4 regions of the Nonomuraea marmarensis genome follow, and region 4 is predicted to be linked to each of the others. Evidence: riboswitches for the same ligand, from Rfam matches in the RefSeq annotation. Region 4 holds a riboswitch; each other region holds the start of a gene.
The links. Region 4 has a riboswitch for cyclic di-AMP ahead of ACFLIM_RS24355 (hypothetical protein). Riboswitches for the same ligand answer to the same signal wherever they lie in the genome.
Positions count from the first base shown of each region.

Region 1: another riboswitch for cyclic di-AMP. It lies ahead of ACFLIM_RS00590 (glycoside hydrolase family 25 protein); the one in region 4 lies ahead of ACFLIM_RS24355 (hypothetical protein).
Region 2: another riboswitch for cyclic di-AMP. It lies ahead of ACFLIM_RS45730 (glycoside hydrolase family 25 protein); the one in region 4 lies ahead of ACFLIM_RS24355 (hypothetical protein).
Region 3: another riboswitch for cyclic di-AMP. It lies ahead of ACFLIM_RS23370 (CHAP domain-containing protein); the one in region 4 lies ahead of ACFLIM_RS24355 (hypothetical protein).

Region 1 covers NZ_JBICRM010000001.1:108,235-115,039, reverse strand. The annotation lists gene ACFLIM_RS00610 (class I SAM-dependent methyltransferase) at 1-185, shown strand, start outside; gene ACFLIM_RS00605 (RDD family protein) at 285-746, opposite strand; gene ACFLIM_RS00600 (hypothetical protein) at 824-1,867, shown strand; gene glnA (type I glutamate--ammonia ligase) at 1,960-3,384, shown strand; cyclic di-AMP (ydaO/yuaA leader) riboswitch at 3,746-3,892, shown strand; gene ACFLIM_RS00590 (glycoside hydrolase family 25 protein) at 3,905-4,633, shown strand; gene ACFLIM_RS00585 (DUF488 domain-containing protein) at 4,671-5,021, shown strand; gene ACFLIM_RS00580 (B3/B4 domain-containing protein) at 5,037-5,768, opposite strand; gene ACFLIM_RS00575 (MFS transporter) at 5,804-6,805, opposite strand, start outside.
Region 2 covers NZ_JBICRM010000050.1:421-7,225, reverse strand. The annotation lists gene ACFLIM_RS45745 (DUF6042 family protein) at 1-585, shown strand, start outside; gene ACFLIM_RS45740 (L,D-transpeptidase family protein) at 915-1,625, opposite strand; gene ACFLIM_RS45735 (M15 family metallopeptidase) at 1,703-2,395, opposite strand; gene ACFLIM_RS45730 (glycoside hydrolase family 25 protein) at 3,031-3,759, opposite strand; cyclic di-AMP (ydaO/yuaA leader) riboswitch at 3,773-3,910, opposite strand; gene ACFLIM_RS45725 (metal-sensitive transcriptional regulator) at 4,386-4,667, shown strand; gene ACFLIM_RS45720 (heavy-metal-associated domain-containing protein) at 4,691-4,903, shown strand; gene ACFLIM_RS45715 (hypothetical protein) at 4,900-5,940, shown strand; partial or broken gene ACFLIM_RS45710 (heavy metal translocating P-type ATPase) at 5,962-6,805, shown strand, end outside.
Region 3 covers NZ_JBICRM010000014.1:34,215-41,019, reverse strand. The annotation lists gene ACFLIM_RS23390 (DUF6716 putative glycosyltransferase) at 1-280, opposite strand, end outside; gene ACFLIM_RS23385 (hypothetical protein) at 283-1,227, opposite strand; gene ACFLIM_RS23380 (aldo/keto reductase) at 1,326-2,147, shown strand; gene ACFLIM_RS23375 (Gfo/Idh/MocA family protein) at 2,168-3,121, shown strand; cyclic di-AMP (ydaO/yuaA leader) riboswitch at 3,238-3,374, shown strand; gene ACFLIM_RS23370 (CHAP domain-containing protein) at 3,387-4,055, shown strand; gene ACFLIM_RS23365 (YoaK family protein) at 4,196-4,915, shown strand; gene ACFLIM_RS23360 (YciI family protein) at 5,079-5,519, shown strand; gene ACFLIM_RS23355 (RNA polymerase sigma factor) at 5,678-6,805, shown strand, end outside.
Region 4 covers NZ_JBICRM010000015.1:18,331-25,135, forward strand. The annotation lists gene ACFLIM_RS24325 (ABC transporter permease) at 1-154, shown strand, start outside; gene ACFLIM_RS24330 (hypothetical protein) at 160-600, opposite strand; gene ACFLIM_RS24335 (rod shape-determining protein) at 684-1,679, opposite strand; gene ACFLIM_RS24340 (PadR family transcriptional regulator) at 1,789-2,286, opposite strand; gene ACFLIM_RS24345 (MDR family MFS transporter) at 2,343-3,794, shown strand; gene ACFLIM_RS24350 (DUF5302 domain-containing protein) at 3,893-4,045, shown strand; cyclic di-AMP (ydaO/yuaA leader) riboswitch at 4,207-4,343, shown strand; gene ACFLIM_RS24355 (hypothetical protein) at 4,525-5,064, shown strand; gene ACFLIM_RS24360 (alpha/beta fold hydrolase) at 5,120-5,965, shown strand; gene ACFLIM_RS24365 (DUF4032 domain-containing protein) at 5,970-6,805, opposite strand, start outside.

The sequences.
Region 1 (6,805 bases), on a different contig from region 4:
CGTACGTCGAGCACCACCGCACGATGGGCGACTGGGTGAACCTGGTGGTCGCCTCCGGGCTGACGATCACCGGGCTGCTGGAGCCGGAGTGGCCCGAGGGACACGAGCGGGTGTGGGGCGGCTGGAGCCCGCTACGCGGCCGCCACCTTCCCGGCACGGCCATCCTCAGCTGCGCGAATATCTAGCCGCCAGGGCGTGGAAGACCTTCCTGGGCTCCCATCTCGCCTCGTCGAGCATTTTCACCACGCCGTACGAGCCGAGGTCGTCAGCGCCGCTCCCGCAGGTCACATGCGGACGACCATCGTGTTGGACACGCGGTCGTGCACCCCTCGGTGGTCGCGGTCCCAGATCAGCGCGGGCACGGCCAGGCACAGCAGCACGGTGCGCACCAGCACGGGCAGCAACCGCGGGTTGCCGCCGTCCATCGCGGTGACCCTGATCCCCGCCAGCCGATGCCCGAACGTCTGCCCCATGAACCCCACCAGGATCAGGTACTGCAGGGCGAAGACCACGACGGGTGCCCACGGCGACTCGGCCGGGTTCATCCTGAGCAGCAGCTGCACGATGGCCCACGTGCAGATCATCCAGTCGATGACCAGCGCGCCGATCCTGCGCCCCCACCCGGCGATCGACCCGCGGCCGCCCTCGGGCAGGCCCAGGCGCTCTCCCGGGTATCCGAGATCGACCCCGGCGGACCGGAGCCCGCCCAGCCACGTCTGCGTCCACCGAGGTCCGTTGCCGCTCATGCCCTCCACGGTAGCCGCCCGGTGGGCCGGTCCGGATTGTGACCCAACCGCGTCAAGAGACGGTCATGATGTACGCCATGCCACACGGGGATGACCTTGACGAGCGCTTCAACGCGCTGGTCTCACAGATCGACGCCGAGGAACAGCGCAGGATGCGGGCCGACGCGAAAAGAGGGGCCAGAGAGCGGCGTACAGACCGGTCGGACGCCCGCTTATCCACGGCGGCCAGGCCCGAGACAGGACCGCCGCGGCGGGTCGGGCGGGCCTGGCTCGCGATGGCCACGATCACGGCGCTGATCGCCGCCGCGGGCGTGGTGGTCATGTTCCGGCCCGACCTGCTCGCCCCCTCGGGCGCGGTGCCCGAAGAGACCACGCCGGTGGTTGCTATGGCCGAGGAGACCACACCGGTGGTCGCGGCGCCGGCGGAGGTGGTGAGCCCGTTCGCCGGGTCCCCGGCCGAGGACTACGCCGACGGGATCGACGGGTTCGTGCTGCCGGAGGCGAAGGCGCTGGGCGGGTTGTCGAAGAAGGACGTGGCCAAGGGGCTGGAGCGGACGCGCGAGCTGCTGGCCGCCGCCTACCTCGACAAGAAGACGCTGCTGGGCGGAGATCCGGACGCCTTCGCCAAGTTGCTGGACCGCGAGCAACGCGACTGGTTCCGCGATGACCTGGACGACTCGAAGGAGCCCAACCGGCCCATGGTGAACAGCTTCGCCCCGAAGACGGCCGAGCTCACCACCGAGGTCATCAAGGTGAGAGGACAGGCCACGCTGGGCACGTTCCGGGAAGACGGCCTGCGCGGGGTCGAGGTGAAGCTGAACCACCTGGTCGTCTACGCGGTGCACCGCCCCGGCCAGCCCGCCACCACCGTCAGGCTCGTCACCCATCCCACCGGAAGCGTGCAGTTGTACCGCGAGTCCGGCCGGCTCGTCGTCTGGGTGGACGGGTGGGGTGCGAGCGCGACGCCCGCCCGCTGCGACGTGGAGGACGGGTTCATTCACCCCTACTACGAGGATTCGCCTGAGGACAAGGTGGGTGCCACCGGACCACCCTCAGATCCCTACGTTCTGGACGACGAGCCGAGCAGCGACGACGGCTGCGAGGCGTCGCAGGGCACCTGACCTACGTAACATGTGTGAAACAAACGAGACACCATTCGGAAACGGCCACGGCCTAACGTCGGCATGATGGCCAGTCCCAGGGAGGTTCGAGAGTGTTCAACTCCGCCGACGACGTCCTGAAGTTCATCAGTGACGAAGGGGTGCAGTTCGTCGATGTCAGGTTCACAGACCTGCCGGGGACGACTCACCACTTCACCTTCCCGGTTGAGAACTTCGGCGCGAGCGTCTTCACAGACGGACTCATGTTCGACGGCTCGTCGATCCGCGGATTCCAAGCGATCCACGAGTCCGACATGCTGCTGCTGCCCGACCCGACCAGCGCCGTGGTGGACCCGTTCCGCCAGCACAAGACGCTCAATCTGAACTTCTTCGTGCACGACCCGCTGACCGGCGAGGCCTACAGCCGCGACCCGCGCAACGTCGCGCGCAAGGCCGAGGACTACCTCAGGGGCACCGGCATCGCCGACACGGTCTACTTCGGCCCCGAGGCCGAGTTCTATATCTTCGACGACGTGCGCTTCGAGACGAAGCAGCACGCCGGCTACTACTACATCGACTCCATCGAGGGCGCCTGGAACACCGGCAAGGCGACCGAGGGCGGCAACCTCGGCTACAAGCCGCGCTACAAGGGCGGCTACTTCCCCGTGCCGCCGATGGACCACTTCACCGACCTGCGCTCGGAGATGGTCCGCAACCTCATCGAGTGCGGCATCGACGTCGAGATGCAGCACCACGAGGTCGGCACCGCGGGTCAGGCGGAGATCGACTTCAAGTTCGGCACGCTGCTCAAGACGGCCGACAACCTGATGCTCTACAAGTACATCATCAAGAGCACCGCGCTCGAATTCGGCCACACGGTCACGTTCATGCCCAAGCCGCTCTTCGGCGACAACGGCTCCGGCATGCACTGCCACCAGTCGCTCTGGAAGGACGGCTCGCCGCTCTTCTACGACGAGGTCGGCTACGCGGGGTTGTCCGACACGGCCCGCTACTACATCGGCGGCCTGCTCAGGCACGCGCCGTCGCTGCTGGCCTTCACCAACCCGACGGTCAACTCCTACCACCGCCTGGTCCCCGGCTACGAGGCCCCGGTCAACCTGGTCTACTCCCAGCGCAACCGCTCGGCCTGCGTACGCATCCCGATCACGGGCTCCAACCCGAAGGCCAAGCGCATCGAGTTCCGGGTGCCGGACCCGTCGTGCAACCCGTACTTCGCCTTCTCGGCGATGCTGATGGCGGGCATCGACGGCATCCGCAACAAGATCGAGCCGCCGGAGCCGGTCGACAAGGACCTCTACGAGCTGCCGCCGGAGGAGGCCCGCCAGGTGCCGCAGGTGCCCGGCTCGCTGCCCGAGGTGCTCACGGCGCTGGAGGAGGACCACGACTACCTGCTCGAGGGCGGCGTGTTCACGCCGGACCTGATCGAGACGTGGGTGGCGTACAAGCGGGAGAACGAGGTCGACCCGATCCGGCTGCGGCCGCACCCGCACGAGTTCGAGCTCTATTACGACATCTGATCCCGTAGCCCGTAAAAGGCCATCGGCTGTCCCGTTGAGGGCACGGTCGATGGCCTTTCGGTTGCCACGAGAAAGTCACCAAGACTGAAAGCGCCGGTCGAGAGCCGATCACCGTGAACCCCACCGGCACCTCCCGCCACGAGCGGAGAGGTCACGAATGTCCCCCGGTCCCGGGCTCGCGTACCGCGCCGAAGATTTTGCCAAAGCCCTGAAATCCCTACAGGTACGGCGATTCAGGGTTTACGCGAGTACGCGTACATTGCGAGGGGATTTGCCCCACTTGCAATGATTATGGGGGCATATATACCTTTTTCAGCATTACGGCCCACGTTTTGGCGAGCACTCGCCGGATCGTTGCCGCATCGTTGACAGGCCGAATCCGCACATCACGGAGCCGGGGACCCGCCTTTATCCCGGGGTGAATCGGACGCCAGCCCAGGCTGCGCCCGTAGGGCACTTCCAAGCCCGAACCCGTCAGCTAACCCGGTAGGCGACATGGAAGCAAGGAGTCAAATCCCCCATGCTCGATCTCTCCAAACGGCTCAGCCTCTCTGCCGCCGGCGCTCTCCTGGCCGGGGCCACCACACTGGCGAGCGTGACCGGCCCGGCGATCGCGTCGACCGCCGAGCATGGCCCGGCGCACGCGGCCGTGCAGGAGCAGGAGCCGCTCACCTACGGCCAGGACGTCTCCAACTACCAGCCGCTGTACGACTGGAACGCCAGCCCGGCCCAGTTCGGCATCATCAAGGCCACCGAGGGCATGACCTTCACCGACGCCGCCTTCGCCAGGCACTGGCGGGAGCTGGGCAAGAAGGGCATCGTACGCGGGGCCTACCACTACGGCCACCCCCGCAACAACCCCATCGCCGAGGCCGACCACTTCCTGTCCGTGGTGAACGCCCAGCCCGCCAAGAGCGGGGACCTGCTGGTCCTCGACATGGAGACGACCGACGGCAAGTCCGTCGCCGAGGTCAACGCCTGGGAAAAGGCGTGGCTGTCGCACGTGAAGGCCAAGACCGGGATCACCCCGATGTTCTACAGCGGCTGGCGCTTCGCCAACATCTACGGCAAGGGCCTGTCCGAATATCCGTTGTGGGTCGCCCACTACGGCAAGGCCAAGGGGATGGTGACCCCGCCCGCCGACTGGAAGTCCTGGACCATCCACCAGTACTCCGACTACCCCGTCGACCAGGACGTCTCCGTACTGACCCCTGACCAGCTGCGCCACCTGGGCCGCCAGTCCGCCTGACCGGGCGGGCCACGAGGTGGTTGGGTAGGAACCGGTCATGGGACCGATCGTCATCCAGCGTGTCTACGATCACGCGCCTGCCCGCGGCGCGGTGTTCCTCGTCGACCGTGTGTGGCCTCGGGGAGTGCGCAAGGACGACCTGCGGCTCGACGGATGGCTGCCGGACGTCGCGCCGTCGAAGGAGCTGCGCCAGTGGTTCGGCCACCGGCCCGAGCGGTTCGCCGAGTTCGCCGAGCGTTATCGGGCCGAGCTCGCCGAGCACCCCGAGACGGTCGAACCGTTGCTCGCCGCCGCCGAGAAGGGGCCGGTGACGCTGCTCTACTCGGCCAAGGACACCGAGCACAACCAGGCTGTGGTGCTGCGGGACCATCTTCAGCGCGCCCGCTAGGGATCTCCTACGGCCTCACGTCCCCGCGAACTCGAACCGGGGCGCGGACGGGGCCAGGATCGCGGACTTCGGGGTGACGGGCCAGAGGGTGCTCAGCTCGTCGGAGAGCGTGGCCGTGAGGGACTCGATGTCCTGCCGCGCCGTGTCGTGCAGCGCCTCCGCGACGATCAGGACGTCGGTGGTCGTGTCGCGGATGGCCGAATAGCCGCTCTGGCGGTTGGTCCAGCGGCGGGCATGCGCGTTCCCGAGGGCGTCCGCGAAGATGACCTCCCCGGCCGGCGGGTGCTCCGTCTCGCCGGAGAAGGTCAGGTATGTCTCGTCGCCCGCCGCATGCCGCACTTCCACATACTCCGAGATCCGGGAGGCGTCGAACACTGCCACCGGGATGGCGTACGCGATGGAGACCGCGTTGCACAGGTCGATCACGGGATGCAGGCGCGGCAGAGATCCCTCTTTCCTGAAGCGGCGCAGCAGCGACTCCGAGGCGCACCGATATCGGGTCGGCTTGAGGCCCATCTTCGAGAACGCCCGCCGCCACGCCTGGATCTCCGGCAGCTCGCCTTCCGATGCGATGGCGAGCCTCTTGGCGGCGATCTCGCCGAACCGGGCGAGCCGGTCGTCGACGGAGACGTCCGTGGAGATGCCCGGCGCGAAGATCAACCCGGGCGCCAGCTCGGGAAAGTCCCGCCAGATGGCATCGGAATGCTGGAAATACATGGTCACCTCGTCATCGCGGCCGGGGAGCACGGGCCGATCACGATACCCGCATCCTCGCCTCCGGGTCAGGCGGGGATGGCGGGGTTGGCGGCGCGGGCGCGGCGGGCGGCCAGCGCGTAGCAGGCGCAGGTCACCGCCGTCAGGATGGCCGCCGCCAGCAGGGGCCGGCCGATGACGCCCATGACCGCCACGCCGAGGGTGGCGCCGACCTGGCGGAACGCGTTCAGGACGCCTCCCGCCGTGCCCGCCGTGCCCGGCGGAGCGCTGTTGACCATGCCCGCCATCAACGCGGGCAGCACGAACGACAACCCGAAGCCCATCACCACCAGCCAGGGCGCCAGAACGTCGGTGAGGGCGACGCCCGTCAGGCCGATCGCGAGCAGGGCGAGACCCCCGAGGATCGGCGGCCGGGGACCGTGGCGGGCCACCAGGCGGCCGGTGAGCAGCGGGTTCACCGTCATGGGGAGCGTGAGCGGCAGGAAGGCCAGCCCGGCGGCCATCGGGCTGAGGTGACGGGTGTCCTGGAGCAGGAGGGTGAGGACGAACAGAGCGCCGGAGAAGGCGAAGTTCGCCACCAGGCCCGCGAGCAGCTCCGGCCAGGTGGCGGCGAGCAGGCCCCCAGGCAGCGCCGGGGCGTGGCTGCGGCGCTCCGCGAGCACCAGCGAGACCAGGACGGCCGCCGCCAGAACGCCCGCCGGGAAAGAGGAGCCGATCAGCGCATCCGCCACCAGGCCCAGGAAGGCGCAGGCCAGCGCTTGTACCGGCCAGTCGATGCGCCGCAGGCCACGCGGCGAGCGGACCTTGCGCATGGCCAGCAGGCTGATCAGGGCGAGGGGTGGGTTGAGCAGGAAGACGGCGCGCCACCCGTACAGGTCCACCAGGAGGCCGCCGAGCAGGGGGCCGGCCGCGAGCGCGCTGCCGGTGATGGCCGCCCACAGGCCGGTGGCGCGGGCACGGGCGGCCGGGTCGGGGAAGAGCTGGGCGAGCAGGCCGAGCGAGCCGCCCGTGCAGAGCGCGCCCGCCACGCCGAGCAGGGCCCGCAGCGCGATCAGCGCGCCCAGGTTCGG
Region 2 (6,805 bases), on a different contig from region 4:
AGTAGCTCCACCGATGTTCCGGGCGAGCATTGCACGGTATTTATGGAAGCCCGAAAACCATTTCCGGGCAACGATAACCAATTGACAGAGATGCTGCACGCCGTCCGGGTGGCAGCCGCCCCGGGTGAAGCCACCGAGGAACAGATCGCCGCCGCCTACCACCCGTGGTCCAGCAGTTCAGGTGACTGGAGCGCCAGCCTTTCCGATGATCTGTCGGAAATCGCCGTCCAGGTAGGTGTGCCCGCACCGACCACGCGGCGGGAACTGCTCCAGCTCTTGGTGACGGCCGGCCAGGTGATCGCTGAGACGACCTCCGATGAGGTGACCCGCTATCGCCGCTCCACGAAGCCACCGCGTGCCGAGGAGGTGCTGCGCCTGCCGACCGGGCAAGTGGCCATGATCCGGCGTCAGGACGCGTTTCACCGCTACACCTCCTTCGCCGCCGACCTGGCCGCCGTGGCGGTGTGGAGCCCGGGCTGCACCGTCTCGGCGACGTTAGGAGAACTCTCCAGGCAGCTACTGGCCGCAGAAGAGGAGATATGCGAGGCTTGGCGGCGTTCTGAAGAGTATCGGCATGCGGCTTGACCTGCCCGGATGATTTATCGGCTCCCACACGTCATCATCTGTTCATGCGTAGCGTTTTGTCGTTCACGGTTCTTCGACCAGAGGTCACTGAATCCTTGCGGCACTGAACTGCTGGTCCCGGGCTTCGACTCCAATATCACGTGGCGACGATCTAGATACACCGCCCAGATCCTAAGCAGCCAGACGCGTCACTTCGGATGGCCCGGCAGGCTTCGGGGTGGGGGCACCGCCGGATTCAGGGTGAGCTGGCCCGGCTGGGTCACAAGATTGCGTACTCGACGGTGTGGGAGATCGTGAAGAGGGCAGGGACCGATCCCCTCGCTCCTGCGTCATGCGACTCTGATATCTATCTGTGGGGAGTGCTTTGGATCCATCCAGCGCAGCACCTGCAGCAGTTCGTCGACCGGCAGACTGACGCAGCCCGTGGTGGGCGCGCCGCTACTGATGTGAAGGAAGATCGCGCTACCCAGGTAGGGGGTACGGTTTTTGGTGTTATAGGCGATCACGGCGCCGTAGTCGTAAGCCGGGGGAGTCACCATGTTCTCGGGAGCGACCCCCGGATCGGCGTGGCGGGCGTCCACCCACTCGTTGTAGAGGGGACTGGTGGAGTCGTCATTCCACTTGTCGTAGGAGAACGCCTGCCGGTATGGGAACTTCACACCGGGGTCGGGCTTGATCCCGAACATGAAGTCGAACCCGTACGTGCCGGACGGGGTGCGCCCGTCGCCTTCCCGCTTCTGGCTCGGCGGGGCGATGCCGCTCTTGCCGACGTTCGCTGTCCACGGCCCATACGTCTTCACCCAGCGGCTGCCCTCTGCGGTGTAGGCCACCAGTGTGGCAGTGGTCTTCTGGTATGAGTCGGCCGTCACGGTGATGAGCTGCCGTCCCGGCGACGGGGGTGGCAGAGCGGCCGCAGACGCGGACACGGCACGGGCACCGAAGAACCCGCTGAAAATCATGACGAGTGCAAGCAGAGCGGCACTCACGCGGACGGAAGCCATTCTCGGGTCCGCAGGCGCTCTCTGATTGGTGCTGTTCATGCAGGTCAGGCTAGCCAGGCGAGAGGTGTGCTCGGGCGGCGTCCCCGCGCTCTCCGGCAGCGGTCGCGGCGCAGACGTCATCGTCCGTTCTGGGAGAAGTGCTGGTAGTCCTTCTCGCCAGACCAGGATCCGCCCCAGCCCCAGCCGATCTTCTTGAACGCGCGAACGACGTCGTCAGCGGGGTTGATGACTCCTGGCCGGTTCAGAGGCCGCTGAACATAGCCCTTCGCGTTCGTGGGATCGATGGTGCCGCCTGGATAGGGGTGGATGTAGGGATTCTCTCGGGGATTGACGTCGATCGCCAGGCCGTAGGCGTGTTGCGACCAAGTGCCGGTGGTCTTGACGTGCCGGCAGTTGAAGGCCGAGGTGTTGTCCGCCGTCATGGAGGCGTCGTCGCTGCCCTTGTAGACGTCCACCGGCTGCATCTGCCGAATGGGGAAGCGATGACCGTACAGCATCTTGAAGACCGAGACGACCTGGTTGGTCACTGATTCGTTGACCACCAGCTTGCCTGTGTGGGGCCTGCCATCGAAACCCCAGTAGGTCATGCTGATCATTCTGAGATCGTCGGGTTGCACCGGGCATCCACGGCGCCAGGAATAGCGCAGCTGGTCCGGGGACACTGGTGTCACTATGGCGGTGAATTTCTGTGATGTGCCCGAGGGAGAGGGCGCCGGAGGGGACGCCGCAGCCGTCACCATAGCGACGCCGGTCACGCTGAGCAGAACGAGTGCCGCCGCAGCTGGCGTGCGGTGCGGGATGAATGCCATCTCCCCAGGTTAGGCACTCTTCAGCTGCCTGTTCTAATCGATCAGATATGACCGGCCATCGATCCTCTTACGGACATAACGGCAGACTCAGGCCACGCCTGTGGCCGCGATCCGTGTGCCGTCGTAGAACTCGAACCCTGGCCTGCTACGTCCGGCTCGGCGGCGAGTTGGGCCGCCGCGCCCCCTTCCCTGAGGACTATGGCGCTGGCCCGGGCGGCCACCGGAGAAAGGGCCTCAGCGCCTTCATCGACACCGTGGAAGGCGAACGAGCCTCGGTGAGCTGATCGACGAGTACCGACACGCCGCCCGACTCGAGTGCCACAAGCCCATGGATCTACGTGGTCGGCTGCGTCGGTCTCGACGCCGTCACGGTCTCGATGACGCTGGCAGCGAGAAGGTCGATGGTCGTGGGGTGCCGTGGCGCCATGCGTACCTTGCGGGGTTTCCGGTCTCCACGATCCGGCCTGCTGACATGACGAGCATCTGGTCGGCGTGGTCGGCGACCAAGGTCACGTCGTGGGTGATGAGCAGGATTGAGATGTCGAGCTCATGGCGCAGGGTGTCGAGCAGATCCAGGGCCGTAGCGGCGGTGGAGGCTCGCTCCAGCCGTTCAGGGTTCGCTGGGAGCGATCGGATTATCTCCGGCCGAGGGCGCGGAGCTGGTCCTGGTGCAGGGAGGAGACGTTCTGGTCCACCGGGTCGTCGGTGTACTGGTGGATGATCCACTTCTTCCAGGGCGACGGCGGGGTGACCGTGCCCTTGGCCTCGTTGTAGTTGGCCACCCACAGTGGGTACTCGCCCAATCCCTGGCCGTACTTCTCGGCGAAATTGGAATTGGCATAGAAGAGTGGTGTGACGCCGGTCTTGGACTTCACCCGTTGCAGCCATGTCTTGGCCCAGGCGTTCACTCGCGCCGGGGACTGACCGTCGGTCGTTTCCAGGTCGAGGACCAGCAGGTCCCCTGCCTTGGCGGGCTGCTTGTTCACCACGGAGAGGAAGAAGTCGGCCTCTGCGACGGGGTCGTTGGAGGGGCGCCCGAAGTGGTACGCACCGCGCACCATGGGAAGTTTGCCGATCTCCGCCCAGTGACGCGCGAACGAACTGTCGATGATGTCGGTGCCTTCGGTCGCCTTGACGATGCCGAACTGGGCGCCGCTCCCGGCCCAGTCGTAGCTGGATTCGTAGTGGGACATGTCTCGCCCCTCGATGAAGCCATCCGCCTGTGCGGGACCGGCGAGACCGGCGCCCGCCAGGGCGGCGGCCAGGGCCAGCGATACGGTCGCCGCGACCTTGCGCAGGGGGCGGGTCTCGCCGACGAAGGAGGTGTTGATCTTTGGAACACGGAGGGTACGGTGCTTGGCCATCGTGAAGGGGTTCTCCTTGCTTCCATACCGCTTACCGGGTTAGCTGACGGGTTCGGGCGTGGAAGCTGCCCTACGGCACGGCGTGCCGATTCACCCCAATTGGGACGTGGGTCCCCGGTTCCGCGTGTGGCGGATTCAGCGGTCACAGGGCGGTTCTGTGATGGTCTTGCGATGGTCTGGTAACGAGCTGACGAGTCGGACGTATACCTACAAACACCCCATAAGGGTAAATACCTGACAAGCAGGCTACAAGTGGATAGATTTCCAGTCAAGAACGGTCGCCCTACGGCTGGAAGCAGCCGCATCCGCAGCTCGAGGGATACAACTCTCCGGTTGGGAGGGCGTTCCAGCAGGCCGTGGCCGAACTGGTGCGCATCCGCACCGTCCTCGTCGTCGCACACCGTCCGGATCCTCGTAAGAGGTAAACATCGGTGAACGGTCACGTTCAGTGGCGGGGTCCGGCCACGATCTGAAGAACGGGCCAGTACCCCCGGGTCCTTCCGGGGGGGCGCTCGACCGGATCGAACAGGCGCTGAGCATCAGCGCGATGGACTGCACTCTTGCCTGGGAAATACCGTAGGGGGGTATAGTGTTGTAGTAGGTGAGAGGCTCGATGGGAGGCTGGCATGGTCGGATATAGCGGTAGCAAGCAGGATCACGCGGTGCGGCTGCGCCGGGTCGAGGGGCAGGTGCGTGGTCTGCAGCGGATGGTCGAAGACGACAAATACTGCATCGACATCCTGACTCAGGTGTCGGCGGCCACCAGCGCGCTGCGGTCGTTCGCTCTCTCGTTGCTGGAGGAGCATCTGGCTCACTGTGTCGCTGAGGCCACGTTGAAGGGTGGTCCCGAGGCTGACGTGAAGGTCAGGGAAGCCTCTGATGCCATTGCCCGGCTTGTCCGTTCCTGACCAGGGTTGAAGGAGAGATCGATATGAGTACCGCCACCTACATCGTCAAGGGCATGACCTGCGGCCATTGCGTCAGTTCGGTCAAGGAAGAGGTCGGCGAGGTGGCTGGCGTCACGAGCGTGGAGGTCGACCTGGCCAGCGGGCTGCTGAGGGTGGACGGCGACGGTTCCGTTGACGCGGCGAAGATCGTTGCCGCGGTCGAGGAGGCCGGATACGAAGTGGCGAATCAGTCATGAACACCGCAGCCAAGCTCGGTTCCTACATCCTGGGGCTGGTCGTCGTCTTCGGCGGCGCCCTGGGTGCGGGCAAGGTGGTCGGGCCGGTCGGAGCGGCTCCGGCCGACGAGCACGCCGCCATGGCGGCGCCCGCGGCGGAGCATGCGGCGATGGCGGCGCCATCCTCTGAGGAGTCCGGTGAACACAGTGAGCACGCCGCCCAGCAGGTGAGGAGCGATACACCTGGGGGGCTCCAGGTGTCCGAGAACGGTTACACCCTCACCTCGCTGACCGGGGCGATCAAGCCGGGTGAGCCCACCGATTTCCGCTTCACCGTGACGGGTCCGGACGGCAAGCCGGTCACCGATTACCAGGTCGAGCACGACAAGAAGCTGCATTTCATCGTCGTCTCCCGTGATCTGAGCAGTTTCCAGCACGTGCATCCGGAGATGACGCCTGAGGGCGTCTGGTCGGTCGAGCTGACGTTGCCGGAGGCGGGGACGTACCGGGCCTTCGCCGACTTCGCGCCCACCGGCGGCGAGGCGCTGACGCTGGGCACGGACCTGTCTGTGGCGGGCGAGTATGAGCCCAAGGCGTTGCCGCTGGCCGGCCGTACCGCGACGGTCGACGGATACACCGTCACCCTCGACGGCGACCTGACACCGGGGCAGGCGAGTAAGCTCACCCTGAAGGTGAGCAAGGACGGCGAGCCGGTCACCGACCTGCAGCCCTACCTGGGTGCTTACGGGCACCTGGTGGTCCTGCGCGCCAGGGACCTGGCCTACCTGCACGTCCACCCGGACGGCGCGCCGGGCGACGGCAAGACCCAGGCCGGGCCCGAGATCGTCTTCTACGCCGAGGTGCCCAGCGGCGGCGACTACCGCCTGTTCCTGGACTTCCAGCACGGGGACAAGGTCCGTACGGCCGACTTCACCCTCGGCGCGGATAAGACGGCGGCGCCCGTTACGACCACGACTCCCACGGCCACGCCCCTTACGACCACGACCACGACTCCGACGGCCACGCCCAGCGGGCATGGCGACGATCACGGCCACTGAGCGAGAGAAAGGAGAACGGTGATGTCTTCTGTCATCGATGACCGGCAGAACGCGGTCGAGCTCTCGATCGGCGGCATGACCTGCGCCTCGTGCGCCAACCGCATCGAGCGCAAGCTCAACAAGATGGACGGCGTGACCGCGACGGTCAACTACGCCACGGAGAAGGCGAAGGTCACCTTCGGCGAAGGCGTCGCACCTGAGCAGCTCATCGCCGAAGTGGAAAAGGCCGGCTACACCGCGGCGCTGCCCGCTCCGCCCAAGGCTGAGGCAGGCGAGGAAGAGCCGGGGGACGAACTTCAGCCGCTGCGCAACCGCCTGATCACTTCCGTGGTGTTGTCCGTGCCGGTGGTCGCGATGGCGATGATCCCGGCGTTGCAGTTCACGAACTGGCAGTGGTTGTCGCTGACGCTGGCCGCGCCGGTGGTGGCATACGCGGGCTGGCCGTTCCACAAGGCCGCCTGGACCAATCTGCGGCACGGCGCCGCGACCATGGACACGCTGATCTCGATCGGCACCCTTGCCGCGCTCGGCTGGTCGTTGTGGGCGCTGTTCTTCGGTACGGCGGGCACGCCGGGCATGACGCATCCGTTCGCGTTCACCATCGAGCGCAGCGACGGGTCCGGCAACATCTATCTGGAGACCGCGGCGGCGGTGACGGCGTTCATCCTGGCCGGGCGCTACTTCGAGTCCCGCGCCAAGCGCCGCGCGGGCGCCGCGCTGCGGGCCCTGCTGGAGCTGGGGGCCAAGGATGTCGCGGTGCTGCGTGACGGTGTGGAGACCCGCATCCCGAGCGACCAGCTCACGGTGGGGGACAGGTTCGTCGTACGACCCGGCGAGAAGATCGCGACGGACGGTGTGATCGAGG
Region 3 (6,805 bases), on a different contig from region 4:
GCAGCCCCGCGAACACCTCCGCCACCAGCACGTCCACCACCGGACCCGTGCAGGCCACGAGGATCACGTCGGGCTGCGTACGCTCCGCGACCCGCCGCAAAGACCGCGCGGACAGCACCGGCGGCGCCTCCCGCCCGCCCACGGCGGCGGCGATCTGCTCCGGCGAGGGCGCGATCGGCGTGCGCACCACCACCAACTCCGTCACGCAGCCCGCGGGCAGGTCACCGAGCAGGCAGGCCGCCCATTTCAAGTACGAGTCGGAGTCGGCAACCGCCAACACTTTCAACCGGACACTCCAGTCAGATGTGAGCGAAGGGCGGGAGCCGCCCTGCTGGTCCACCAGTCATCGGGAACGTCCACGGGCTCGACGGCGACACCGCGCGGGCCGAGCAGCACCCGCAGCGAGGTGATCGCGGTGGAGGGGAGGCTGAGAACCCGCTGGCCCGCGTCCAGGCCGCGCAGGGTCAGCTCGGCGGGCGCGCCGGCGTCGTGGACGGTGATGCCGGGGCGCTCCCGGATCAGCGCCAGGTCCACGGGGTCCTCGCGGCGGTGCGGGTAGTAGGCGAGCGGCTCCTGCGAGGCCAGGTTCGTCAGCCAGCGCAAGTAGCGGTCGCGATGCACGAGGCCGTTGCGGACGAGCGAGGTGCCGAGCACGACCGTGCGCTCGGCGGGTCCCTCGGCGCTCGGCGGCTGGGCCCGCAACCAGGAGAAGTCGTGGCGTACGAGATCGATGCCGGCCTGCCGGACCGATTCTTCGAGCTTGTCGTCCACGGCCAGGGCGGTGAAGACGGAGACCCTGCTCATGCGCAGGCGCAGCGCGGCCGCCAGGCCGAGCGCGGCGCGCAGCCTGGTCGGCTCCGCGCGGGCCCGCAGCAGCGGCTTGTACGGCCCCGCGGCCAGCAGTTCGAGCAGCCGGATCGTGGCCAGCCCGTCGTCCACGATGACGATGCGGCCGGGGTTGGAGACGAGCCAGCGCAGCTGCACCTTGCCGGAGAAGGCGTCGCCGACGGCCTGCACGCGCCGGGGCATGCGCTCACGCGGCTCGGCCATGATCAGGCCGTCGGGCAGCCCGAGACGGCCCAGCTCCTTACGCGTGGCCTTCAGCGCCCGCAGACCCGCGCGCGGCACGACGACCGTCGCGGGACCGAGCAGCCCGGCATGGTGAGCCTCGACGGCGCACAGCATCTGGAGCGGGGACTCCACCCAGGCCGACGCCTGTTCGACCACTCGTTGCCCTCCCAGCCGGGTGATGGCCCGTTCACGACCGCTTCAAGCTAGCCCGGCCGCCTTAAGCCCTCAGAAACTCGACATGAACAATGGAGGGTATGAACTCGCTCATGCTCAACACCGACGGCGTGCAGATCCCGCAGCTGGGCTTCGGCGTCTGGCAGGTCCCCGCCGACGAGGCCGAGCAGGCCGTGGCGACCGCGCTGAAGGCCGGCTACCGGCACGTCGACACCGCCGCCGCCTATGACAACGAAGAGGGTGTGGGGCGGGCCGTGCGCGCCAGCGGGCTGCCGCGCCAGAAGGTGTTCGTCACCACCAAGTTGTGGAACGCCGACCACACCCGCGCGGCGGAGGCCTTCGACGAATGCCTGGCCAGGCTGGGCCTGGACTATGTCGACCTGTTCCTCATCCACTGGCCGGTGCCCGGGCAGGGCAGGTACGTGCAGGCGTGGAAGGAGATGGAGAAGATCTACCGCGACGGGCGGGCGAAGGCCATTGGCACGTCCAACTTCACCGTCTCGACGCTCACCCGGCTGATGGACGAGGCCGACATCACGCCGTCCATCAACCAGATCGAGCTGCACCCGTACCTGCAGCAGCGGGAGCTGCGGGCCTTCCACGAGGCCAACGGCATCCTCACCGAGGCGTGGAGCCCGCTCGGGCAGGGCAAGGGGCTGCTCGGGGACCCGGCGCTGGCGGTGCTGTCGGCCAAGTACGGCAAGACCCCCGCGCAGATCGTGCTCCGCTGGCACCTGCAGCTCGGCAACGTGGTCATCCCCAAGTCCGTGACCCCGTCGCGGATCGCCGAGAACATCGAGGTTTTCGACTTCATCCTCGACGCCGAGGACATGGCCGCCATCGGCGCGATGAACAAGGGCCGGCGCATCGGGCCTGACCCCGACACGTTCAACATGACCTGATAGGTCTATGCTCCTCCCCCGTGCGGGATTTTGCGTGGGGAATTGCGGCAACGGGCGGTATCGCCCGTACGGTCGGGGCGGCCATCGTGGCCGAGCCGGGGATGCGGGTGGCCGCCGTCGGGTCCAGGGTGTTGAGCCGGGCGCAGTCCCTGGCCGCCGCGCTGGGGGCGGAGTCGGCGTACGACTCCTATGAGCGGCTGTGCGCCGACCCGGCGGTGGACGCGATCTACGTGGCGACGCCGCACGCCCAGCACCTGGAGGTGGCCGAGGCGGCGATCGCCGCGGGCAAGGCCGTGTTGTGCGAGAAGCCCCTCGCCGCGACCGTGGCCGACGCGGAGAAGATGGTACGCCTGGCGCGCGAGGCACGGGTGTTCCTGATGGAAGCCATGTGGATGCGGTTCAACCCGCTCATCCAGCGCGTCGCGGCCGATCCGCGCTTCGGAGACCTCCGCTCGGTGCAGGCGTCCTTCGGCTTCACCCTCCCCTACGACCCCGCGCACCGCCTGTGGGCGCCGGAGCTGGGCGGCGGGGCCCTGCTCGACCTGGGGATCTACCCGTTCGGGCTGGCCCAGCTGCTCCTCGGCCTGCCCGCTGACCTGCGCGTCACCGGCTCCCTGGCGCCCAACGGGGTGGACGCGGAGGCGGCCGGGGTGTTGCTCTACCCCGGCGGCAGGCGGGCTCTCGTGGAGACCTCGTTGCTGGGGAATTACCCGAACAACGCCACCGTTGTCGGCACGGGCATGCGGGCGGACATCCAGGCGCCGTTCTGGGCGCCGCAGCAGATTTTACTTTCCGGGCCCTCCATGGAGCCGGAGGAGCATCTGCTCGATCCGGCGGACAACGGATACGCCGGAGAGTTGCGCGAAGTCCGCGCCGCCACGGCCGAAGGCAGGACCGAATCCTCGATCATGCCCCTTGACGAGTCCCTCGCGATGATGGGGCTGCTGGCCAACGCCCGGACGCAACTCGGCTAAGTGGGCTTTATCCAGTTGTAATCCACTTGCCGCATGTATTACCTTATGAGGCATATCAGGGCAGATGTCCGATTTTTCGGGCAATGTCCAACCATCGTACGAACGATCACAGGACGGTCCTGTGACCGCTGAATCCGCCTCAGGGCGGAACCGGGGACCCAGGTCCTTGGGGTGAATCGGCACTCCGGTGCCGTAGGGCAGCTTCCACGTCCGAACCCGTCAGCTAACCCGGTAAGCGGCATGGAAGCAAGGAGTAACCCCCTCGATGGCAAAACACTGTTTCAGCCGTACCTCGAAGACCAACATCGCTCGCGCCCTGCTCGGCGCCACCGTCATCGCCTCGGCCCTCGGCGGCCAGGCTGCCGTGGCCAGCGCCGACACGGCGCAGCGGCCGGCCGCCGTCGCCGACCACGACATCAAGTCCGGGCAGGCCAAGGTCAACGTCACCGCCGCCCAGGTCCTGGCCGTCGCCAAGTCCCAGGTCGGCACCTCGGAGAACGCCGCCGGTGGCGGCACCAAGTACCAGGACTGGTACGCCGCCTCGCCGCGAGCCGCCGAGACCGTCGCCCGCGACGGCGGGACCAGGACCGACTACCTGAACGGCGCCTGGTGCGCGATGTTCGTCTCCTGGGTCGGCAACCAGAGCGGCGCCCACTCGCAGATCGGCGCGGACGCCTACACCGTCGCCTACGCCAAGTGGTTCGAGGGCACCCACCGCTTCGGCACCGTCGCCAAGCCCGGCGCCGTCGTCTTCTTCGCCTGGAACGGCGGCAAGGACCTCACCGACATCCGGCACGTCGGGTTCGTGGTGAAGGACAACCAGAACGGCACCATCTCCACGATCGAGGGCAACACCGGCAACGGCAAGGTCGAGGAGCGCGTCCGTCCGAAGTCGGATGTCGTCGGCTACGGCTATCCGGAGTACGCCGCCTGAGCCTGACGGGCTCCTGGCCTTCCAGCCGCGAACGAGCGCGCGTCCCGCACGGGACGTGCGCTCGCCGCGTTCCCGGGCCCTGAGGTGGGCGGTCTGACCCGCTTTGCGGAGACAGCGTCGTCTGGCGGCATGGTTTGCGGGTGCGGCGCGACGGTTACGAGTACCGCGTGAGGCGCGCGTTGCGGTGGGTCGCCGACGCGTTGTTCCCCCGCGGCGCGAACCGGCACGACGTCCTGCCTGCCCTGCTGATCCTGCTGACCATCGTGACCGGCCTCGTCGACGCCGTCAGCTTCCTCGGCCTGAACCGGGTCTTCGTCGCCAACATGACCGGCAACGTGGTCTTCCTCGGCTTCGCCCTGGCCGGAGAGCCCCAGCTGTCGGTATGGGCCCCGCCGCTGGCCGTCGCCGGCTTCACCGCCGGGGCATGGAGCGCGGGACGCCTGGCCCGGCGGATGCGGAACGCGCGGCGGGAGTTCGTCGCCCTCACCGCCGCGCACGCGCTCCTCGTCGCCGCCGCCCTCGTCGTGGCTCAGGTGGCCGGTCACCGGGACGCCATGGCGCAGGCGCCGCTCATCGGCCTGCTCGCCTACGGCATGGGCGTGCAGAACGCGACCGTGCGCAGGCTGGGAGTGCCCGACATGATCACCACCAACGTCCTCACCACCATCCTCACCGGCCTGGCCGCCGATCCGCCGATGTGGGCGGCCTGGCGCCGGGCCGTGTCGGTCGTCGCGATGTTCGCCGGCGCGCTGGCCGGCGCCGTGCTGTACCTGAAAGCCGGTCCGGTGCCGCCGCTGGCGGTGGCCTTGGCCCTGCTCGCGGCCGTCACCGTCGCGGCCCGCCCGCCGAAGGCTCGATGACCCTCCTGAGCGACCGCCTTTACGTTGTAGATTTCTCGGCAACCGGTGCCGCCCGGCTCTTCACGAAATAGATTTCCGGCGGACGTGTCGATCCGCCACGGAGTCGTTCGACGCGTTGATGAGACCGGCCGCGGCCGGTGCGGACGAAAGGGAGACGACTTCGATGAAGTTCATGATCGTGGGCAAGGCCAACGCGGACACCGAGGCCGGGGTGCTGCCCAGCCAGGAGCTGGTCGACAACATGCACGCCTACAACGAGTCGCTGGCCAAGGCGGGGGTGCTGCTGGCCGGCGAAGGGCTCTACCCGAGCTCGCACGGGGCCCAGATCGCCTACAGCGGCGGCAAGGCGAGCGTGATCGACGGGCCGTTCGCCGAGGCCAAGGAGCTCATCGCCGGGTTCTGGCTGATCCAGGTGAAGTCCAGGGAGGAGGCCATCGAGTGGGCCCTGCGCGTCCCGGTGCCGCCGGGGCATGACGGGATCGGGCTGGATGTGTGGCGGGTGTTCGACGCCTCGGACGTACCGGACGAGTCGCTGCCGCAGGAGGCGCGCGAGCGCGAAGAGGCCCTCCGCGAGCGCCTCGGCGCCGACCGCCCCAACGGCTGACCTTACGACCGCCGCCCGCTCGGCTCCGGCCGCGTGACCGCCGGCCGTCAGGCCATCATCCGACCGGGCACTGCCCGTTCGGCCGGACGGGCGGCGGCCGTCCGGACCGGGGGCGTGGGTTGCGGGGCGGGGGTTTGTGCTGGTCTCATGGGCCGGTGATGGCTTCCGACACGCACCGCGCGATCGAGGCGGTATGGCGGATCGAGGCGGCCCGGCTCATCGCCGGGCTGGCCCGGCTGGTGCGCGACGTCGGCCTCGCCGAGGAGCTGGCGCAGGACGCGCTGGTGGCCGCCCTGGAGCAGTGGCCGGAGTCCGGTGTGCCGCGCAACCCCGGCGCCTGGCTGATGACCGTGTCCAAACGCCGCGCCATCGACCTGATCCGCAGGAACGAACGCCTCGAACGCAACCTTGTCGAGCTCGGCCACCGCCTCGAGAACGAGGAGGAGCCGCCCGAGGTCGACGAGATCGAGGACGACCTGCTGCGGCTGGTGTTCACGGCCTGCCATCCCGCGCTGTCCGTGGAGGCGCGGGTGGCGCTGACGCTGCGCGTGCTCGGCGGCCTGACCACCGACGAGATCGCGCGGGCGTTCCTGGTCTCGGAGCCCACCGTGGCCCAGCGGATCGTACGCGCCAAGCGCACGCTGGCCGACAAGCAGGTCCCGTTCGAGGTGCCCCAGGGCGCCGAGCTGGCGGGCCGGCTGTCGTCCGTCCTGGAGGTCATCTACCTGATCTTCAACGAAGGCTATTCGGCGACGGCCGGAGACGACTGGATGCGCCCCGCCCTGTGCGAGGACGCCCTCAGGCTGGGCCGGGTGTTGGCAGGCCTGATGCCCAAGGAACCCGAGGTACACGGGCTGGTCGCCCTCATGGAGATCCAAGCCTCAAGATCGGCCGCCCGGGTAGGGCCGTCGGGCGAGCCGATCCTGCTCCTGGAGCAGAACCGGGCCCGCTGGGACCAACTCCTCATCCGCCGCGGCCTGACCGCCCTCGACCAGGCCGAGGAGCTCGGAAACGATCTCGGCCCCTACGCCCTCCAGGCCGCCATCGCCGCCTGCCACGCCCGCGCCGTCAACCCGGAGGACACCGACTGGGTACGCATCGCGGCCCTGTACGAGTCGCTGGCCAAGCTGTCCCGCTCCCCCATCGTCGAGCTCAACCGCGCGGTCGCCCTCTCCATGGCCTACGGGCCGGCGGTGGGGCTCGGCCTCCTCGACCAGATCGTGGGCGAACCGTCGCTCCAGGACTACCACCTGCTGCCCAGCGTACGGGGAGACCTGCTGTTCAAG
Region 4 (6,805 bases):
CTACGCGTTCTACAGCGGCTGGCCCTCCGTGGTGCCCGCCTGGGCCACGATCGGCGGCCTCGCGGCGACCCTGCTGATCGGCGCCGTGGCGGGCCTGTATCCGGCCATCCGCGCCGCCCGCCTGTCCCCGACAGAGGCCCTGGCAACGCCGTAGGGTGGTTATTCGGTCGCGTAGCAGGTCGTCTTGCCGACGATCCGGACCCCGGGTTTCTCTCCGGCGAGCACGGTCAGCTCGAACGTCAGGCGGGTCTTCGGATTACGCAGCACCGACACGTCCTGGTCCTCGTCGCGGAGGTCCACGTCGTCGACCACCTCGCTGTAGCCCATCACCTGGAGCTTGTCCAGCAGCCCTTCGGAGGCGTCGGCGAGGTCGCTCTCCGCGCGGAAGAAGTGCCGCACCTGGCCGGATACGCAGGTGTCGTCCTCGGCCCGCTCGACGGCCGACAAGCCGAGTTCGGCGGCGCTGAGCAGGGTGCCGGCGTCGAGGTCGAGCTGCCTGGTGGCCTCTTCGAGGGTGGGTAACTCGGAGGCCGCCGCGCAGGCCGTTATCGCCGCGACGCAAAAGAGAATCGCGGAAACAGCGTGACGGCCGGCGTGCACGTTGGGACGATATCCGAGATCATCCGAGCCTATCGGGCAAATCACGCAAATGCACAATTATGCCGCGCGGCGCTGGACGTCGCTCATCGGCGCCGGAGCCTCGAGATCAGGCCGAGGTCCTCCGCGCACCGGCCCAGTCCGAGGGCCACGGAGTCCAGCGGGCGCTCCGCCCTGCGAACCGGCATGGACAGCGCCGAACGCAGCCGCCGCCCCAGCCCTCGCAGCAACGAACCTCCCCCCACCAGCACCGCACCCCGCTCCACGAGGTCCGCGGCCAGCTCGGCGGGGCAACGCTCCACGGTCTCGACCGCCGCGCGCACGATGGACTCGACCGGCTGCCTGGTCGCCTCGTAGATCCCCTGTACGGGCAACGCCGCCGTGCGTTCGAAACCGGCGTGCGGGTCGTGCCCGCGGACCGGCACCGCCCGGTCCAGCGGCTTCCAGCTGCTCGCGTGCCGCTTGGCCGCCTCCACCTCCGGCTCGTCGAGCAGCAGCCCGTACTCGCACTCCACCCACCGGACGATGGACCTGTTCATGGTCCGGCCGCCGTAGGGAACGGCGCCGGCCGCCACCACGGCCCCGCTCGACACCACCGCGACCCTGGCGGTGTCGCAGCCGATGTCGATCACCATGCTCCCGACGCAGTCCATGACCGGCAGGCCCGCCCCGAGCGCCGCCGCCAGCGCGTGCGGGATCAGCAGGATCCCCCTGGCCTCCGCCTCGAACGCCATGTCGCGCAGCGCCAGCTGCGCGATCGGGGTGGAGTCCTCGGGCAGCGCCATGACGATGCGCGGCCTGGAGAACGGATGCCGGTGCACCTTGCGCAGGAAATGCCGGATCATGCGCCGGGCCAGCTCGTTGTCGACCGGCAGGCCGCCGCTGACCGGCCAGCACGTCTCGGCGTCGGCGTCGGCGTCGGCGCCGTCGGCCGCTTCCGCGCCGTACCCGATGACCTTGCCCGTGAGGGTGTCGCGGATGACGGCGGAGGGCTCGTCGAGCACGATGCCCTTGCGCTTGACGTAGATTCGGGTGCTGGCCGTGCCCAGGTCCATCGCCAGGTCACGACCGAGGAGACTCATGGCGGTACCGGGGGCTCGAGCATCATGCCGGGTCTATTTCCTGAGCGGCTCCAACACAACACCATGAACGGAACGGAACCCCTTTACCCGGTGTTCCGCCTGCTGGCGTTCAGGCGCGTTTGAGGTCGGCCAGCGTCTCGTCGGCCCACTGGATGCTGGTGCGGAGCTGGCTCAAGCCGAGTCTCAGCGCATATTTGCCGAGCCCGGCCTCGCCCCCCTTGCATTCCAGCACCGCCAGCCGGGCCTGGTAGCCGGCCCTGATCCGTTCGACCGTCGCGATCGCCTCGTCCCTGTCGAGCAGCGGGAGCAGGAACGCCTGGAGCGCGATCTCGCTGCGGATGGTCAGCGACGGCGCGTGATCCACCATCCACTCGTGCAACTCGCGCGTGCCCTCCGGCGTGATCGTGTAGATCTTGCGCCCCCTGGCGCCCTCCGACTCCACCGCCACCAACCCGTCGGAGGCCATCTTCACCAGCTCCGGATAGATCTGCGTGTGCCCGGCCTGCCAGACGTGGTTGAGCGAGTGCTCGAACTTCTTGGCCAGGTCATAGCCGCTGGCCGGGCCCACACCCGACAACAGCCCGAGCAGCGCGATCCGTAGGGACATGCCTGCCAGCATATCGAAGATTTGACATGTCAGAGCTTACATATAAACATTTACCTGTGACTACTGACATGAATCCCAAGGGCAAGGGACTGGTGTTGCTCGCCGCGCTCGGCGGGATGTTCCTGGCGCTGCTCGACCAGACGATCGTCGGCACGGCGCTGCCACGCATCACGAGCGAGCTGGGCGGCTCGTCCCTTTACGTCTGGGTGGTGACCGCCTACCTGCTCACCTCCACGGTGACGGTCCCCCTCTACGGCAGGTTGTCCGACCAGCACGGCAGGAAGCCGTTGTTGCTGGTCGGGATGGTGGTGTTCGTGGCGGGCTCGGCGTTGTGCGGGGTGGCCCAGGACATGGTGCAGCTCATCGCCTTCCGCGCGCTCCAGGGGCTCGGCGCGGGCGCGCTGCTGCCGCTGTCGATCGCGCTGGTGATGGAGCTGTTCCCGCCGAGTACGAACGGAGCCCGCGTCCAGGGCGCGCTCGGCGGCGTGATGGGGCTGACGTACCTGGCGGGGCCGTTCCTCGGCGGGCTGTTCACCGACCACGCGACCTGGCGCTGGGCCTTCTACGTGAACGTGCCGCTCGGCCTGGTCCTGATCGCGATCGTGGTGCTGCGCTTGCCGAACCGGCCAGGCGTCGGCGGCGGCCGGCCGGACTACGCGGGCATCGCCGTGTTCACCGTGGCCATCACCGCGTTGTTGCTGGGGCTGACGGAGAAGGGGCTCGACGGGAACGCGTGGACCGACGCGGCCGTGGCCGGGCCGATCGTGCTCGCGCTGGCGTTGCTGGCGGTGTTCGTGCTGGTGGAGCGGCGGGCGGCCAGTCCGATCATGCCCATGCACCTGTTCGGGAACCGCACGTACACGCTGGTGAACTTGACCTCCTTCTTCACCGCCTTCTGCATGTACGCCGGAGTCGTGTTCCTGCCGCGTTACTTCCAGGAGGCCCTCGGCGTCAGCGCCACCGAGTCGGGGCTGCGGATCTACCCGATGACGCTGGCGATGGTCGTGGGCAGCGTTCTCATGGGCGTGCTCACGTCCAGGACCAGGGTCTACAAGCCGTGGCTCGTCGCCGCCCCGTTCCTCCTCGTCGCGGGCACCCTCCTGTGCCTGAACCTGACCCTGCAGACCGGTGCCGTGGCGCTGGCGGGATGGATGTCGCTGATAGGGCTGGGGATGGGGCCGATGTTGTCCGGGCTGACCATGGCCGCGCAGCAGTCCGTCGAGCCGCAGTACATCGGCACCGCCTCGGCCAACCTGACCTTCTTCCGCCAGATCGGCGGCTCCGTGGCGCTGGCCGTGGGCGGCACGCTCTACACCTCCACGGTCACCGCCAACGCCCTCGTGCACGGCGTGGCCGCGGCGCATGCCTCCGCGGCGGCCCTCGTCATCCCGTCGATCGGGGTGGTGGGGGCGCTGGTCGCCCTGGTGGCGCTGGTAGCGATGCCGGCCAAGAGGCTGGATGCGCCGGCCGTACCGGAGAACAAGGTCGAGGTCGGTTTCGCGTCATAAGCGGTGGCGTGCGAAGCTGTGATTGTCCCCAACACCACGGAGGTCCTCTCATGGCGGAAACACCGGAGCCGGAAACCGACGAAACTCCCGAGGACGAAATGAAGCGCAAGTTCCGTGAGGCGCTGGAGCGAAAGCGTAACCAGCATGCCGACTCGGGCGCGGGTGGCAGGGGCGGCGACCCATCGAAGATCCACGGGGCGCACGGTCCGGCTGCGAGTAAAAGATCGTTCAGGCGCAAGAGCGGCGGCTGAGGCTCGGGTCCGCAGGGGGTACGGCATGCCGTGCCCCCTTTCTCATTCCCGACCAAAGGTAGATCTTTGCCCGGTTCATGGTGAATCATTGGCGTTTGTCCGAATCGGTGCTATGTTTTTGCCCATTACCAGCCGGTGACCTGGCCCTTACCAAAGAGGGACCGCCGCTGGCGCCGAATCCCGAGCAGTCGGGAACCGGGGACCCACCTGATTGTGGGGTGAATCCGACCGCGTGTCGGTAGGGCATCTCCACGCCCGAACCCGTCAGCTAACCCGGTAGGCGTGAGGGAGAGGACGTGCCCCATGGACAGCAGCGGCGTACCCCCAGGAGACGTAGTGCCGGCCGTTCACTGAGCGGCCCCCTTCCCTAGGTTCCCCCCTGTGCGCTCCGCGTAGCCGGCATCGGGCCTCGTGTCCGGCCAGGCATTCCGCCAGGCGAGCGCAATCCCCCATCCCCTGCGCGAAGGATTCGATGCTCCATGTCTGCTTGCTCTGGCCTGCGTTCCCTCGCTCTGCGTTCCCTCGCTCTGCTCACCGCCTCCACCACCTGCGTGCTGACCGTCACCTGTTGCGCCGCGGCCCGCGCCGACTCCGGCACCGACGACAAGGTGCTGCTCAAGGGCTCGACCACGGCGTCCTACTTCTGGGACGACTCCTCCGGTCGCGCCGGTGACACGGGACTGCCGGCCAGCGGCAAGCCCATGCAGAAGGGGCTGGCCGCCAGCCCGAGCTGGCCGCTGCTGACCGAGGGGTACGTGATCTACAAGGGCAAGAAGCTGCCCTTCTTCGTAGGAGATCGCGGGCCTGGTGAGCCCTCCAGCCGCGGCGTCATGCTGGACCTCGACGCCAAGACGTTCGCCGAGCTGACCGGTGGCTCGTTCAACTCCGACACGCTGGGCGTCGACGGCGTCGGCGGGCAGGGCCACATCGACATCGACTACGTCATCACCAAGTGGGGCGACGGCCCGGGCAAGAAGAACTATCCGGTCCCCTTCTCCACCGGCGCGTGGTCCGAGTAGGACCGGCATCCCGGCGCCTTTACGAGAGCAGGACCAGAATGACATTCTGGTCCTCGTGACCACCCGCGTAGCCGCGAACGGCATCGAAATCGCCTACGAGAGCTTCGGCTCGCCCGCAGCACGGCCGCTGCTCCTCATCATGGGGCTCGGCGCCCAGCTCATCCACTGGGACGAAGGGCTCTGCGAGCTCCTGGCGGAGCAGGGACACCACGTCGTACGGTTCGACAACCGCGACACCGGCCTGTCCACCCACTTCCACGACCACGGCGTTCCGGAGCAGGGGGCGCCGTCGGCGTACCTGCTGGACGACCTGGCCGACGACGTCGCCGGGCTCATGGACGCCCTCGGCTGGCCCGCCGCCCACGTGGTCGGCGCCTCGATGGGCGGAATGATCGCCCAGACGCTGGCCATCCGGCATCCCGGACGACTGCTGACCCTGACCTCCATCATGTCCACGCCCGGCCCGTCGATCGCCCCGCCGTCCGAGGCCGCGCTCGCCGTGCTGATGGCCCGGCCCCCCGCCGACCGCGAATCCGTGCGGGCGCAGGCGGTGACGACCTGGTCGACCATCGGCTCGCCCGGCTACGAGCTGGACCGGGAGAAGGTGATGGCGATGGCGGGGCTGGCCTACGACCGGTGCTTCGACCCCGCGGGCACGGCCCGGCAACTGGCCGCCATCATGGCCTCCGGCGACCGTACGGAGTCGCTGGCCGGGGTGAGCGTGCCCACTCTCGTCATGCACGGAGAGGCCGACCAGCTCGTTCCGATCGTGGGCGGCCGGGCCACGGCGGCGGCCATCCCCGGCGCCCGGCTGGTGACGTATCCGGGCATGGGGCACGATCTGCCGCAGCCGCTGTGGCCCCAGATCGTGGCTGAGATCACCAAGCTGACCACCGCCTGAGTGCCTACTCTGCGGCTTCGTCGGGCAGCAACGCCTGCTCGTCGGGCTTGTGGACCAGCACGTTGTCCACGTACGACTTCACCGCCGTGGTCAGGCCCACGTCGGCGCCGGCCTCCTCAGACAGGTACCAGCGGTGGTCGAGGATCTCGTGGAAGAGCTGCGCGGGCTCCAGCTTGCCGCGCAGCTCTGCGGGGATGGCCTCGACCGTCGGCTGGAACACCTCCGCCAGCCACCGGTGCGCCACGATGGCCTCGTCCTCGTGCCGCAGCCCCTTGGCCACCCGGAACCCGTCGAGGTCGTTCAGCAGCCGCCGCGCCTGGTTCTCCTCCACGTCGAGCCCGGTCAGCCTGAGCAGCCGCCGCTGGTGGTGCCCGGCGTCCACGACCTTCGGGCGGACGATCAGCCGCCCGGTGCCGACCTTGCGCCGCACCATCATCTCGGCCACGTCGAAGCCCAGCAGGTTGAGCCGCCTGATCCGCTGCTCCACCCGGTGCCAGTCCACCTCCTCGATGATCTCGCTCTGGGTGATCTCGTCCCACAGGCGGTGGTAGCGGGTGACGACGTCCTCGGCGGTGTCCATGGGGTCGATCGACGGGTGTAGCAACCCGCCGGCCTCCAGGTCGAGCATCTCGCCGAAGATGTTCGTGTGCGCGACGTCGATGTCGCCGAGCCGCTGGCCCTCGCTGATCATCGGGTGCATCTCGCCGGTCTCGGCGTCCACCAGGTAGGCCGCGAACGCCCCCGCGTCCCTTCGGAACAACGTGTTGGACAACGAGCAGTCGCCCCAGTAGAAGCCGTTCAGGTGCAGCCGCACCAGCAGCACGGCCAGCGCGTCGAGCA